DNA from 2 places in the Rhizobium sp. BK060 genome. Region 1 is predicted to be linked to the other one. Evidence: riboswitches for the same ligand, from Rfam matches in the RefSeq annotation. Region 1 holds a riboswitch; the other holds the start of a gene.
The links. Region 1 has a riboswitch for cobalamin ahead of cobU (bifunctional adenosylcobinamide kinase/adenosylcobinamide-phosphate guanylyltransferase). Riboswitches for the same ligand answer to the same signal wherever they lie in the genome.
Positions count from the first base shown of each region.

Region 2: linked by a shared signal. The riboswitch ahead of bluB (5,6-dimethylbenzimidazole synthase) and the one ahead of cobU (bifunctional adenosylcobinamide kinase/adenosylcobinamide-phosphate guanylyltransferase) in region 1 are both predicted to bind cobalamin.

Region 1 is NZ_JACHYW010000018.1:82,135-89,570, forward strand. Features, by position in the region: gene FHT71_RS20085 (cobyric acid synthase) at 1-56, shown strand, start outside; gene FHT71_RS20090 (chloride channel protein) at 53-1,843, opposite strand; cobalamin riboswitch at 2,091-2,487, shown strand; gene cobU (bifunctional adenosylcobinamide kinase/adenosylcobinamide-phosphate guanylyltransferase) at 2,616-3,140, shown strand; gene cobW (cobalamin biosynthesis protein CobW) at 3,146-4,195, shown strand; gene cobN (cobaltochelatase subunit CobN) at 4,205-7,436, shown strand, end outside.
Region 2 is NZ_JACHYW010000039.1:7,743-15,178, forward strand. Features, by position in the region: gene FHT71_RS28655 (hypothetical protein) at 1-151, opposite strand, end outside; gene FHT71_RS28660 (DUF1003 domain-containing protein) at 284-808, opposite strand; gene FHT71_RS28665 (LTA synthase family protein) at 890-2,818, opposite strand; gene FHT71_RS28670 (PD40 domain-containing protein) at 3,035-3,868, shown strand; cobalamin riboswitch at 3,895-4,077, shown strand; gene bluB (5,6-dimethylbenzimidazole synthase) at 4,117-4,806, shown strand; gene FHT71_RS28680 (DUF2865 domain-containing protein) at 4,814-5,890, opposite strand; gene FHT71_RS28685 (NADP-dependent malic enzyme) at 6,022-7,436, opposite strand, start outside.

The DNA of each region.
Region 1 (7,436 bases):
CGGCCGAGTTGGAAGCCTGTCTTGACCGGCGCTGGCTCGACAAGCTCTTCGGCTAGATCTCGCCAGATATTTCGCGGCGGCGGCGATCTAGTTCTTCGCTATAGCGGCGGAGCGTATAGGCCTCGCTCAGTTGCCCGACAACCTTGCGCTCAATCAGATTGTTGACGACGGCCAGCGCTTCGCTTTCGGTCTTGTCGAAGATGGCGGCTGCCTGCTTGGCGTTCATCTGCGGCTGCAGGAAATCGTTCTTGTAGCGGATGAATTCGCTGAGATCCTTGCCGGTGTCGTCGGTGTCGGTCAGGTTCGCGTAAATATCGGGAACGAGCACCAGGCCGCTATATTTGCCCGTGTCGTCCACCAGGACGACGCGCTGCGCCGAACCAATGGGGAAGCGCTCCTTGAACTCGTCGATCGAGAGCGTGGCGTTGGCGGTCTTCACATCGGCGCGCATCAGCCGGCCGACCGTCAGGTTGCGAATCCAGCCGACATCGTGGGCGCTGCGAATGCTCTCGCCGCGCAGGTGGAAGCGCCATGTTGCGAAGGAGTAGCCGAAGGTGCTGCGCACGACGAGTGAGGACGTGATGACGGCCGCAAGGACAAGCGCGGTGATTGGAAAGTCGCCGGTGATCTCCAGCGCCAGGAACGTCATCGTCAGGGGGCCGCCAATAACGGCGACTGCGAGCGAACTCATGCCGACGACCGCGTAGATGACGGGTGTCAGCGTCGCGTGGGCGAAATAGGGTGCGGAATAGGCAAATAGCTTGCCGAGCAACGCCCCCATGAACAGCGACGCGAAGAAGAGGCCGCCTCTGAAACCCGAGCCGATCGAGATCGCGGAGGCGAAGGCTTTGAGGAGAAGCAACCCAATGAGGACCGGAATAGCGACATCGCGCCCGAGATTGAGGTGCAGCGCTCCGTGTCCCGCTGACAGGACCTGCGGCGTGATAAGGGCCAGCAGACCGACGACGATGCCGCCAAGGGCGGGGCGCAGCGGCGTTGCGATGGAACTCCGGCGCGCCAGTTCCTCGATCGAGGCGACGCCCTGCATGATGAGAATGCCAACGCCCGCGCAGACGGCACCGAGTAGCAGAGCCGGGACATAGTCCGCCGGCATGACCGAGCCGAATTCGCCAACATCGATCAGGAAATCGCTGCCGGCCAGCAGCCGCGCAACCTGGGTCGCGACCAGTGCGGAAACGACAACGGGCGTCAGCGAGACGATGGTGTATGTGCCAATGATGAGCTCGAAGGCATAGAAGGCGCCGGTCAGCGGCGCATTGAAGGCCGCGGCAATCGCACCGGCCGCGCCGCATCCGACGAGAACGCGCAGGTCCGACCGGCGAAGCTGCAACTTCAGGCCAAGCTTCGAGGCCAGACCGGCCGCCAACTGTGTGTAGCCGGCTTCCAGGCCCACCGAAGCGCCGAATCCGTTCGAAATAAGGTTCTGGACGGCCACCAGAATGCTGTCGGTGAGCGATAGCCGACCGCCATGCAGAGCGTTTGCCTCGATCGGGTCCACCATCGGCTTCTTACGGGTCTTGGCGAGGATGAACAGCAAAAGACCGAGCAGGATGCCGCCGCAAACCGGTGCCGTCAGTAGCAGGAACTTGTTATCGATCTGCGAGGAGCTCAGCCTCTCGACGTCGCTGATTCCGAAGATCAGCCTGTGCATTGCACGGGAGGCCAGGCTCATGCCTGTCACAGCCAGCCCGGAGATCACCCCGACGATCGCGCCGGCGATAACCATCCCCATTTCGCTCCGCCGCAGCAGAGCGCGCATCCGCCCGATATCGAGGAGGGTGTGAAACGGGCCGAAGCGGCGGATATCGACTTTCAGGAGCATGGCAGAGAAACTAGGCGGGCGCTGGTGCGGTCAAGTGCGGTGAGGGGAAGGGCAATCAGTGGCGCGACCCGCTTGCGATGCAATTGCGGCAAAAGACCGGCGCTGGCAACAATTATTTGTGACGTAAGCCACTGATAAAAGACGATAAATATGGTAGAGAAGGTCGTCTTGACCGCGGCCCGAGGCATGCAATGTCGTTGTCGTGAGTGATGGCTCACGATTGACTTCGCCAGTGGCCTTGCCTAACGATGACTTCATAACGGATGGTTCCGGACCGGTTGAATCGGTACGGATGAAAAGGGAATGTGAAGCGGTGGACCCAATCCGGGCACCGTCATCATAGCCGACCCCGCGACTGTAGAGCGGTCAGGGTTTTCCGTCCGGCGTTGGTTCCCCGTGGTTGACGGTCTGCAATAGTGCAGGCGGGCGGCGCGGAAGCGGCGACGGAAAAGTCACTGGCAGTGCATCATGATCAACCGGGGCTGGACGCCTCTTACGTCTACGAATCGTCCGCCTTTTCATGAAATGCAGCCGGGAAGGCGAGGAAGATCCGCTAGCACGATCTGGGCGACCGGTTTCCGGTCTGCCCCGATCGCGGCTAAAATCCGCGAGCCAGGAGACCTGCCAATCGTGCCGGGCGAACAGCCCATTCCTGGGTGATGCCCGCTGCCAGCACGGAGGTTGTCATGGCTGAAAGAGAGATTTTCCGGCTGCGTTTTGCAGCCGCTCCGGCTTCTCGCGGAAGACTTCCGCAGATCGGACAGTACTTTCCATGAGCCCGATATCATCCGGCGCGACCTTCGTCTTGGGCGGTGCGCGCTCTGGAAAATCACGTTTTGCCGAGCAGTTGGTCGTTTCGACCGGTCTGGAGCGCCATTATGTGGCAACGGGCCGGGCTTGGGACGACGAGATGCGCGTCCGGATCGACAAGCACAAAGCCGATCGTGGCCATCTGTGGCATACCCAGGAAGAACCGCTCGATCTTGTCGGATGCCTGCGGGCGATCGACGGCGAGGGGCGGGCGATCCTTGTCGATTGCCTGACGCTTTGGGTCACCAATCTGATGATGGAGCAGCGCGACATTGGGGCAGAGTTCGCCTCGCTTGCCGCGTACGTGCCTACGGCGCGTGCGCGCCTCGTCATCGTTTCCAATGAGGTCGGTCTGGGCATCGTTCCGGAAAACCGCATGGCGCGGGAATTCCGGGATCATGCCGGCCGCTTGCATCAAATGATCGCGGCTGAAGCCGCGGATGTGTATTTTATCGCGGCAGGTCTGCCGCTGAAGATGAAGGGTTGAATTTCATGAACCAGCAGAAAATCCCGGCGACCGTGATCACCGGCTTTCTCGGCGCCGGCAAGACGACGATGATCCGCAATCTGCTTTCCAATACGAACGGCAAGAAGATCGCGCTGATTATCAACGAGTTCGGCGATCTCGGCGTCGACGGCGAGGTGCTCAGGGGCTGCGGCGCCGAAAACTGCACCGAGGACGATATCATCGAGCTCACCAATGGCTGCATCTGCTGCACGGTTGCCGACGACTTCATTCCGACGATGACGAAGCTTTTGGAACGCGAACAGCGCCCCGACCACATCGTCATCGAAACCTCCGGCCTCGCGCTGCCCCAGCCGCTCGTTGCCGCCTTCAACTGGCCCGACATCCGCACGCAGGTCACCGTCGATGGCGTGGTCACCGTCGTCGATAGCGCCGCCGTTGCCGCCGGGCGCTTTGCCGACGATCACGATGCCGTCGAGGCCCGCCGCGTGGAGGACGAGTCGCTCGACCACGAAAGCCCGATCGAGGAGCTTTTCGAGGATCAACTGACCTGCGCCGATCTGATCGTGCTCAACAAGACCGATCTTCTCGATGCGGCAGGCCTCGGTCGCGTGCGCGACGAGGTCGCTTCCCGTGTTGCCCGCAAGCCTGTCATGATCGAGGCACGCAATGGCGAGGTTCCGGCGAGCGTGCTGCTCGGGCTCGGCGTCGGTACCGAAGACGATGTAGTCAACCGCAAGTCCCATCATGAACTCGAGCACCAGGACGGCGTAACGCACGACCACGACGAGTTCGACAGCTTTGTCGTGGAACTCGGCCCCGTTGCCGATCCTGCCGCCTTCGTGGGCGCGTTGAAGTCGATCATCGGCCAGCATGACGTGCTGCGCCTCAAGGGATTCGTCCATGTTCCTGGCAAGCCGATGCGCCTGCAAGTCCAGGCGGTTGGAACCCGCATCGACCACTATTTCGATCGCGCCTGGGCGCCCGGCGAAGCGCGCGGTACCCGCCTGGTCGTCATCGGCCTGCACGAGATGGACGAAGCGGCGGTGCGCAAGGCGATAGAAGCGCTGGCATAAGGCAGACCAATGCATCTGCTCCTGGCACAGCAGGGAACGATAAGTGACGGCGAGGAGGCGATCGATCTCGGTCAGTCTCCCGGTGATGTCCTCTTTTTGTCGGCGGCCGACACCGAGCTTGCTGCAGTGGCGGCCGCGTATGACGAGGCGGCCGCTGGCTTCGGGCTGCGGCTGGCAAGCCTGATGAGCTTGAAGCATCCGATGTCGGTCGACGCCTATATCAAGCGGACGGCCCGGCATGCGAAGCTGATCGTCGTCAGGGCGTTGGGTGGCGCAAGCTATTTCCACTATGCACTCGAGGCGCTTCATGCGGCGGCAGCGCGCCATGGCGCGCTTATCGCCGTACTGCCGGGAGATTCGAAGCCGGACGCAGGTTTGACGCCGTTTTCGAATGTTCCGCTTGAAGACTTAAATGCCCTCTGGGCCTATCTCATCGAAGGTGGCGACGCCAATTCACGTGCGTTTCTCGCTTATGCCGGCGCGGTGCTATCAGGCGCTGAAAAGCCCGAAGCGGCATCGCCGCTGATGAAGGCCGGGATCTGGTGGCCGGGCAAGGGCGTCGTCGGTGTCGAGGAGTGGAAAGCGGCATGCGATGGGCGGCTTCGATTCCTGCAAGGGGCGTCGCATTCGCCTGTCGTTGCAGTCAGCTTTTATCGGGCGCTCGTGCAGAGCGGCGAGACCAGGCCTGTCGAAGCCTTGATCGATACGCTGCTGGCCGAAGGCATCCGGCCGCTGCCGGTGTTTGCCTATAGTCTCAAGGACCCCGTCTCGAAGGGCATTCTCGAAAGTGTCTTTGACCTCATCAAACCCGAAGTGGTGATCAACACGACTGGCTTTGCCGTATCTGCGCCGGGCGCGGATCGTGAACCGACCGTGTTGGAAGCCAACGACGCGGTCGTGCTTCAGGCGATCTTTTCGGCGTCGTCGCGTCAGGCCTGGGCCACCTCCTCGCAGGGCCTCACCGCGCGCGATCTTGGAATGAATGTTGCGCTGCCTGAAGTGGACGGACGGGTGCTTGCCCGCGCGGTCTCCTTCAAATCCGCGGCTCGCTACGATGCGAGGGTCGAGGCCAACATTGTCGGCAGCGAGCCCGATATCGAGCGGATGCACTATACGGCCCGGCTTGCTGCCAGCTGGGCGACGCTGCGCACGACATCTGCCGGCGACCGGCGCATTGCGCTTGTCATGGCCAACTATCCAAACCGCGATGGCAGACTCGGCAATGGCGTCGGGCTGGACACGCCTGCCGGCACCGTCGAGGCGCTGAAGGCGATGCGTGCCGCCGGTTATCGAGTGGCGGATGTGCCGGATGATGGCGAAGCGCTGATCCGGCGGCTTATGGAAGGCCCGACAAATTCCGGCACGGATGGGAAGCTTGTCCGCGAAGTGCTTTCCTTGAGTCGTTACAAAGCTTTCTTCGCAAGTCTTCCCAAAACGATTCAGGATGAAATCGGTGCGCGCTGGGGTGCGCCCGAGACCGATCCCTATGTGCTGAACGGCGCTTTTGCGCTGCCGTTCATGCGGCTTGGGGAGGTGCTGGTCGGCATCCAGCCGGCGCGGGGCTACAACATCGATCCGAAGGAAAGCTATCATTCGCCGGATCTTGTGCCGCCGCACGGCTATCTTGCCTTCTACGCTTTCCTTCGCCACGAGTTCGGCGCGCACGCCGTCATCCACATGGGCAAGCACGGCAATCTCGAGTGGCTGCCGGGCAAGGCGCTGGCGCTCTCCGAGGAATGCTATCCGGAAGCCATCCTCGGCCCGATGCCGCATCTCTATCCCTTCATCGTCAATGATCCCGGCGAGGGAACTCAGGCGAAGCGTCGCGCTGGCGCCGTGATCATCGACCATCTGACACCGCCGCTGACACGTGCCGAGACCTACGGGCCGCTGAAGGATCTGGAGGCGCTGGTCGACGAATACTACGAGGCGTCAGGTGGCGATCCGCGCCGCATTCGGCTTCTCGGCAACCAGATTCTCGACCTCGTGGCGGACATAGGTCTCGACCGCGATGCCGGTATCAACAAAGGCGAGAGCGAAACCGAAGCGCTGAAGAAGCTCGATGCCTATCTCTGCGACCTCAAGGAGATGCAGATTCGCGATGGCCTGCATGTGTTCGGCGTCTCGCCTCAGGGCCGATTGCTGACCGATCTGACGGTGTCATTGGCTCGGGTCCCGCGGGGCCTCGGCCAGGACGGCGACCGCAGCCTCCAGCGGGCGATTGCCGCAGATATCGGCCTGGATTTCGACCCTCTCGACTGCGACATGGCCGAGCCTTGGGCCGGGCCGCTTCTGGATAGTCTTGCTGATACCACAGACGCGATCTGGCGAACGAACGGCGATACTGTCGAGCGGATCGAACTGCTTGCGGCAAGGCTGGTCGCAGGCGAGTTCGCTTGCCCGGAGGATTGGGGGGCCACACGCGCCGTGCTTGCGGAGATCGAAATGCGGCTCAAGCCCGCCATTTTGGCCTGCGGGGCTGCCGAGATCGAAGGTCTGCTCCGGGGGCTCGACGGCCGTTTCGTGGCGCCCGGGCCGTCGGGTGCGCCGACGCGAGGACGCCCGGATGTACTGCCGACTGGGCGAAACTTTTACTCGCTCGACAGCCGCGCGGTTCCGACGCCGGCCGCTTACGAGCTAGGGAGGAAGTCCGCCGAATTGCTGATCCGCCGCTATGTGCAGGATCACGGCGAATGGCCGGTGTCCTTCGGCCTGACCGCCTGGGGCACTTCGAACATGCGCACCGGCGGCGATGATATTGCACAGGCTCTGGCCCTGATCGGCGTGAAGCCGGTCTGGGACATGACCTCGCGGCGCGTCACCGGCTACGAAGTCATTCCGCCGGCGCTGCTGCGCCGCCCGCGTGTCGACGTGACGTTGCGCATTTCCGGCTTTTTCCGAGATGCCTTTCCCGAACAGATCGCGCTGTTCGACAAGGCCATCCGTGCGGTCGGCGCGCTCGACGAGGATGCGGTGGACAATCCGATTGCCGAGCGCATGCGCGGCGAGGCGGCGCGGCTCGAGGCTGCCGGTCTGGACGCGACGCAAGCGGGTCGTCGCGCCGGCTATCGTATCTTCGGCTCAAAGCCGGGGGCCTACGGCGCCGGCTTACAGGCATTGATCGATGAAAAGGGATGGGAGCGTCGCGCCGATCTGGCCGAAGCCTATCTCGTGTGGGGTAGCTATGCTTACGGTGCCGGCGAAGAGGGCCGGGCGGAGCGTGGCGTCTTCGAAGAGCGCC
Region 2 (7,436 bases), on a different contig from region 1:
GCAGCCACTTTTGATGCGAAGCGGCGAGGCGGGCAAGACGAGGAGCGCGCTTGTAAATGCCGATAAGATGGAGCGCTATCTGGCGTTCGATCGACAGAAACAGGGGGTGATCAAGAATTTCCTCGCGTGTATGCGGTCGGCCAGTGAGCATCGTCTCGTACGGTCGGTCGGATTGGTTCCAATTGCTCCTCTTACATTTGTGACGGTGTTTCAATGCGAGACTTGGTTAGCGGATCGTTAATCGGTCGGTATAGTTAAATTCAAGCGATCCCCGATCGTTCCATCAACTGGGCAGGCGCTGATTCAGTCGCTCGATGTCTTCGCGCAGTGCTGCAATTTCGGTGAGCACACGCATATCTATCTTCTGATGTAGAGAAAGAACTTCCAGTTCAGCTTTGAGATTGACTTCGTAGTCTTTCGCCGCCTCGAAGCGATCGCGCTCTGCTTGCCGGTTCTGCGACATCATGATGATGGGAGCCTGGATTGCGGCAAGCATCGAGAGCACGAGATTGAGGAAGATAAAGGGATAGGGATCGAAGGCGCGTGTGAGTAGTACGACCGTATTTACGACGCACCAGAAGACCAGGAACAAGAAGAAGGCGACAATGAACGACCATGAGCCGCCGACGCGGGCAATCGAATCCGCAAGGCGCTGTCCGGTGGATGATTCCGCCTGCAAGGCCGCATTGATGTCGGTCGAGATTATCTTACGCTCATGGGCTTTTGCGAGAACGCGCTTCTCGATCTCACCGAGTTCGTCAACAGGTTTGTCGAAGTGATGGTGGATGAAGTCCGATAGATTATGCATGGCTAACTCCGAATGCTAGATCGCTCGGGCGCCAGTATTCCGTAATGTTTTCAAATTGCAATGCGGGCTTGTGCCGCTCTCTTACGTGCCTTGCGCATACAGCCGGGCATGCTGTGGGAAGAAGCGGCCGAGCGTCTGAGCCTTGCCAAACATGATGTCGTGCTGGAGATATCGATAGTCCCGTACGAGAGGATCGAGGTTCTTCGGCTTCAGGACCCAATCGGGCGACGGCGTGTTGTCACGCGCAATCAGTTGGTAACGATCGATGACACTGTACTTCTTCCGCACGCGGCCGAGAAAGCCGGTGTAGTAGGGATGCTCGAAGCCTGCGAACTTCAAGAGATGGTAGGGCAGCAGCGATGGGCTGATCGTGCCGACGTCCTTCTTGCTGCCTTTCTTGTTGGACCAGATGACGAGCGGCGTCTCGTGTTCCTGCTTCATGACGCTGACCGATGCCTTACGCGTGGCAACCTGGTCCGGCATGTAGCCGGTCGCCATATAGACGTTGCCGAGCGGCGGAAGGTGATCGCCCCAGAGGACGATGATCGTCTCGCGATCGCGCTTCTCGGCCCAATTCATCAGCATCTTGAGGCTGTCGTCGGCTTCCTTGATCCCCTGCGTGTAGGTGGCCAGCGTGGCCCGGTCCGCATCGTTCAGGTTGCCCTTGATGTCGACGGTGTTGTGTACGTAACGGTTCGGCTCGTAGGGACCATGTCCCTGCAGGGTGACACCAAAGAAGAAGAACGGACGATCAATACCGTCGGCCTCGCGCATGATCTCCTTCATAAGGGACTCGTCCGAAGCGAAGATGCCCCTCTTTTCCATCGGAGGCATGGTTTCTTCAGAGCGGAACTGCTCGAAACCGAAGTCCTTGTAGACTTCGTTGCGGTTCCAGAACCAGCCGCTGAATGGATGAAGTGAGCGGGCGGCATAGCCTTCGCCGCGGAAGAACGTGGCGAGCGAGGGAACATCGCGACGGATGTATTGCTGATAGGGGATGCTGCCATATGGGAGGAAGGCATTGGAAAAGCCTGTCAACGCCTCGAATTCGACGTTGGCGGTCATGCCGCCGAACTCCGGTGAGAATACATGGCCAGACTGCTCGGCGCGAATAGTCGGCATGGGATCGGGCGACAGGCTCAGCGTCTTCAGTCGGGTCGGATCCCAGAACGATTCACTCATCAGCATGATCACGTCGGGCTTTTCTCGTGGGCCGCTGAGATAGCCGTAGTTGCGGCCGGGGATAGCATCAAGCGCCTGCGTACCGAAGCCGGCCGGTGCTGCAACGTCGGCCATCGGAATATTGAAGATGAAGGCGAGGATGAAGCCGTTGCTCCGGTAGTTTTCCTTCTGGTCCCACATCATCGGGACCACCTGAAGGCGGTCACGGATGAAGGAATACTGTGAATAGTCCATCAATGACCCGAAAGTCGCGATAACGGGCAGGCCGACGCACAGGTGGCGGAGGCGAGAGGTCCTTGAGAGTTTCGGGAAGTTGCGCCAGGCGAAGCGCCAGAGGATGACAATCGCGCCAGCGGAAAGGGCAATGCCGACAACCATCGCAACGGCAGTCCAGGGGCGGTCGCGCACCATGACAGGAAGCAGTTCCATGATCTGGCGCCCGAAAAGAACGTCGGATGGATAAAGGGGGTCCGTGAGGTAATGCTGCTTCTGGTTGGAGACAATGGCGGGAACGAAGACCAGCGGGAGAACGATCAATGCCGAAATGAATTGTCTTCCCAAGGCGGCATCGAGCGACAGCATCAGGACAGTCAACATTACAACGGTCGTCATTCCGGGACGCGCCGGCGATATCAGGAATTCGCGCACGTCGGCCAGCCCATCGCGGGCAATTATCTCGACGGCGGCCGTAGCAAAGAGAGCAAGCAGGGCGCAAAGAGCGACGCCGAGCGCTGTGCGTATAGCAGGCGACCGGACGCTTCCTCCGAAATCGGTGGAAAGCGACGCAAAGCGCGCTGCCACTGCAGACCTCATTACCAACGCGATCAACCGGAAAACTCCAACGTCATAAAAGCTTCACCGAACTGTCACATCCTCGTCATGAACGCTAGATGAACCGTTAGGTTTCCCGCATTTGTGATTAGTGGATAAGGCGCCGGTCGCCCAAGAGACACGTCCTGTGGTGCAAGCTGGCCTGGTGCATTTGCTTGTGCTGAGTGGCGGGCCGTCGTAGGTCTGACGGAGTCGATGTCAGGAGGATTCAGATTGCGCAGTTCCGTCGAGATCTACAACATCAGGACAGGCGAGGCGCGCGTCGTCTGGCAAACCACGCAACTCGTGGAGGCGCCGAACTTTTCACCCGACGGTAGCTATCTTCTGCTGAACGGTGACGGTCTTCTGTACCGTCTGGCGCTTGACGGTTCGGGCAAGGTCGAAAAGGTCGATACCGGCTTTGCCACGGCCTGTAACAATGATCATGGCATTTCGCCTGATGGCCGTCAGATCGTCATTTCCGATAAGACTGAGTTCGGTAAGTCGACGATTTATGTGCTACCCGCCGAAGGCGGCACGCCGCGTCTGGTGACGCAAAATCAGCCGTCCTACTGGCATGGCTGGTCGCCCGACGGGAAACAACTGGCCTATTGCGGCATCCGCAACGACGTATTCGATATCTACACGATCTCCGTGGACGGCGGCGAAGAAAAGCGGTTGACGCACGGCGAGGGGCGCAATGACGGGCCGGATTATTCAGCCGACGGCCAGTGGATCTACTTCAATTCCAGCCGCACCGGCCTCATGCAGATCTGGCGCATTCACCCGGATGGGACCGGCCTCGAGCAGATCACCAGCGACAATTGTGGGAATTGGTTTGCTCATCCGTCGCCAAACAACGATAAGGTCCTGATCCTTTCCTACGATCCCGACGTCTTCGACCACCCGCGCGATCTCAATGTACGGCTGCGGCTGATGGACATGGATGGGGGCAAGCTGACAACACTCTTCGATCTCTTCGGCGGGCAGGGAACGATCAACGTGCCGAACTGGTCGCCGTCGGGCGATGAGTTCGCCTATGTGCGTTACTACCCAGTCTCTGTGTGAGGGATTGCATCGCGTGATTTTTGCCGGCATAGACCCTTCCGTCGGGTGCCCGTCTTAGGCGGGAGAATCGGGAATTCGGTGTGAGACCGAAACGTGCCCAACGCTGTAAGGCTGACGACTGCCGCAACACGCCACTGGTCCAGTACCGGGAAGGCGCGGCAGTCGGATGACGCCAAGTCAGAAGACCGGCCCGACATCATAGACTGACCCGCGTGGACGGCGGGCGGTTGTGTTGTTGGGGATTGACGATGCGACCAGACCATTCAGGCTCCCTGTCGGGAGCTGCAGCCTTTTCGACCGAGGACCGCGACGCCGTCTACAGGGCGATTTCGACGCGCCGTGACGTGCGTTCGGAGTTTCGCCCGGATCCCATACCCGACGACGTCGTCAGCAGGCTTTTGACGGCTGCGCACCACGCCCCGTCTGTTGGATTCATGCAGCCCTGGAACTTCGTCCTGGTGCGCGATCAGCAGATGAAGGAGGCTGTTTGGCAGGCGTTCGATCGCGCTAATCGCGAGGCCGGCGAGATGTTTCAGGGGGAGCGACAGCAGCTCTACCGGTCGCTGAAGCTGGAGGGCATCCGAGCCGCACCGCTCAGCATTTGCGTCACCTGTGATCCCGATCGCTGCGGTGATGTCGTTCTCGGACGGACCCACAACCGGCGAATGGACTCCTACTCCACAGTCTGCGCCGTGCAGAATTTGTGGCTGGCAGCGCGTGCCGAAGGCGTCGGGGTCGGCTGGGTGAGCATCTTTCACGAGTCCGATATCAAGGGGATTCTCGGCGTTCCGGAGCGGGTGGAGATCGTTGCCTGGCTGTGCCTAGGTTACGTCGATCAGCTCTATGACCAACCGGAACTGGCGGTCAAAGGATGGCGCCAGCGCCTGCCGCTGGAGGAGCTTGTGTTTATGGATCGTTGGGGCAAGTCTGCAGACTAGGCAGCGACTATTGCTGCGGCTGGGGACCTGGCTTTGCCGGGTTCTTGAGGTCGATCGTGCCTTGGTCGCCCGCCAGGAACTGCGGACCGATCTGACGGACCTTGTTTGCCGGGTCGTAAGGCCTGTCCGGCACCTGTGGCAGCGGAACCGCGGGTGCTGCGGTCGGGCTCTTGGTCTCGGGCTTCTTGGTTTCGATCGTGGTGATCGACCCCTGCGGCGGTTCGCTGATCGTTTGGCTTTTTCGCATCCGCTCGTAGTAGGCGTTTAGATCGCAGCTGCAGGACGATCTTTCGCCGGGCTTGCGGTTCTTGTAGGCGAAGGCATTCGGCATGGCGCTGTAGGGCGCGCCTGTCGCCGCGGAGATCATCTGCGATGTCTCCGTGCTGGAGACGTCATGATAGAAGAGCTCGGTGTCGATGCCGGGACACATCTTCGAGCAGGTGTCGGCATCGCGGGCAAAGTCCTGGGATGTTGCGTTCGAGCTCAACGGAAAAAAGCCGCCGTCACAGCTTCGCACGCAGACGGTGTTCAGATGAGAGAGCGGCGACATGCCCGGGAGACCATAGCGGCGCCGGCTGGGATCACGACCCAACGGAATGAACGTGTCGCTTCGCAGCGCCTGATCTTCGATACTCGGTGGCTGCGCATACCCTTCGGCGCTGTCGGCGGGCCATTGTTCCTCGTTGCAGCCATTGTCATCGAGTGCGGCAAGAAGTTCGTTCCTCGTGCGGACATCCTCGCTCTGACCGCGCAGTTCGTCGCGACGCTGCTGGAGATAGCGGATATTGTCGACCATCTTGGATTCTGCGCGCTCGAGTTCCCCGCAGTATCCGTCATCGTCGCCGATCACCACCATGCTGCCGCTCGTGCAGCCGCTCTGGCGCAGATCGCTGCGGACCTTGCGAAGCTCAAGGTTCTGCTCTGCGATAGCGCTGGCGTACTTGCGCACCTCGGACGTGCTGCCGATGATCTGCGGCAGGTCGGCAAGGCGGGCGCGCAGATCGCCACAGATTGCCGGCATCTGGGCGTAGCTCGGGCCGGTCAAAGTAAATGCGGCTATGAGTGACAGAATCCAGCGGTTCAAGGCATCGTCCCATCGATGAGCAAATAGCAGGGTCGTCTGGCGCGGCTTTTTCGCCGCGCCTTCATTGCTAGCTCGTTTGTCTTAACGAGCTGCGGTCAGAATCCTACCGCATTTTCTCGATCTGCGGCAAATCACGCCGGTTGTGAAGCCTCCACGACGGCGAGGGCGGCCATGTTGACTACGCCGCGGGAAGTGACGGACGGCGCCAGGATGTGCGCGGGCAGCGCTGCACCAAGCAAGATCGGCCCGACGTGCAACCCGTCGATCATCGACTTTACGACGCCGAGCGTGATGTTGGCTGCATCGAGGTTCGGGAAAACCAGCAGGTTTGCTTCGTCGTGCAGGGTCGTGTCGGGCATGACGCGCTTGCGCAGGGCGTCGGAGATCGCGCTTTCGCCGTGCATTTCGCCGTCGACTTCGAGATCCGGCGCCGCCTCACGCACGAGCTTGAGAGCGGCACGCATCTTCGTCGCGCTCTCGGACTCACGCGAACCGAAATTCGAATGGGATACGAGGGCAGCTCGCGGCGTGATGCCGAAGCGCTTGATTTCCTCGGCGGCAAGAACCGCGGACTCCGCAATCTCCTCCGCAGTCGGATTAAAGGTGACGTAGGTGTCGGTGAAGAAGGCGGCACCGCGCTGCGAGATCAGCAGGCTGAGCGCCGAGAAGTCGCACACGTCGTGTCGCTTGCCGATGATCTGGCGAACGTCGCGCAGATGTTTCTCGTAGCGGCCCTCCAGCCCACAGATGAGCGCATCTGCCTCACCCCGCTTCAGGGCCAGGGCGCCGATGACAGTCGTGTTGGTACGAACGATGGTACGGGCTGCCTCCGGAATGACGCCGCGACGTCCAACGAGCGAGAAGTAGAGATCGACATATTCGCGGAAGCGTGGATCGTCTTCCGGGTTGATGACATCGAAATCGGCCAGTGGACGAATGCGTAGGCCGTAGCGCTTTAGGCGAGTCTCGATGACTTGCGGGCGACCGATCAGGATCGGTTTGGCAATTCCTTCTTCCAGCAGGACCTGTGCGGCGCGCAACACCCGCTCGTCCTCGCCTTCGGAGAAGATCACGCGCTTGCGCTCGGCATTCTTCGCCGCGGCAAAGATCGGCTTCATGATGAAACCGGAGCGGAAGACGAAACGGTTGAGCTGGTCGAGGTAGGCGTCGAAGTCGCTGATCGGGCGCAGGGCGACACCGCTCTCGGCGGCTGCCTTCGCGACGGCCGGGGCGATGCGCAGGATCAGGCGCGGGTCGAAAGGCGAGGGAATCAGGTAGTTCGGGCCGAAGACCGGCGTTTCACCCGAGTAGGCGCGTGCGGCGACGTCGGAAGGTTCCTCGCGCGCAAGTGCTGCGATGGCGCGCACGGCCGCCATTTTCATTTCTTCGTTGATCGTCACTGCGCCGCAATCGAGCGCGCCGCGGAAAATATAGGGGAAGCAGAGAACGTTGTTCACCTGGTTCGGGAAGTCGGAACGGCCGGTGCAGATCATGGCATCGGGGCGCGCGGCGCGAGCGAGATCGGGCATGATCTCGGGCGTCGGGT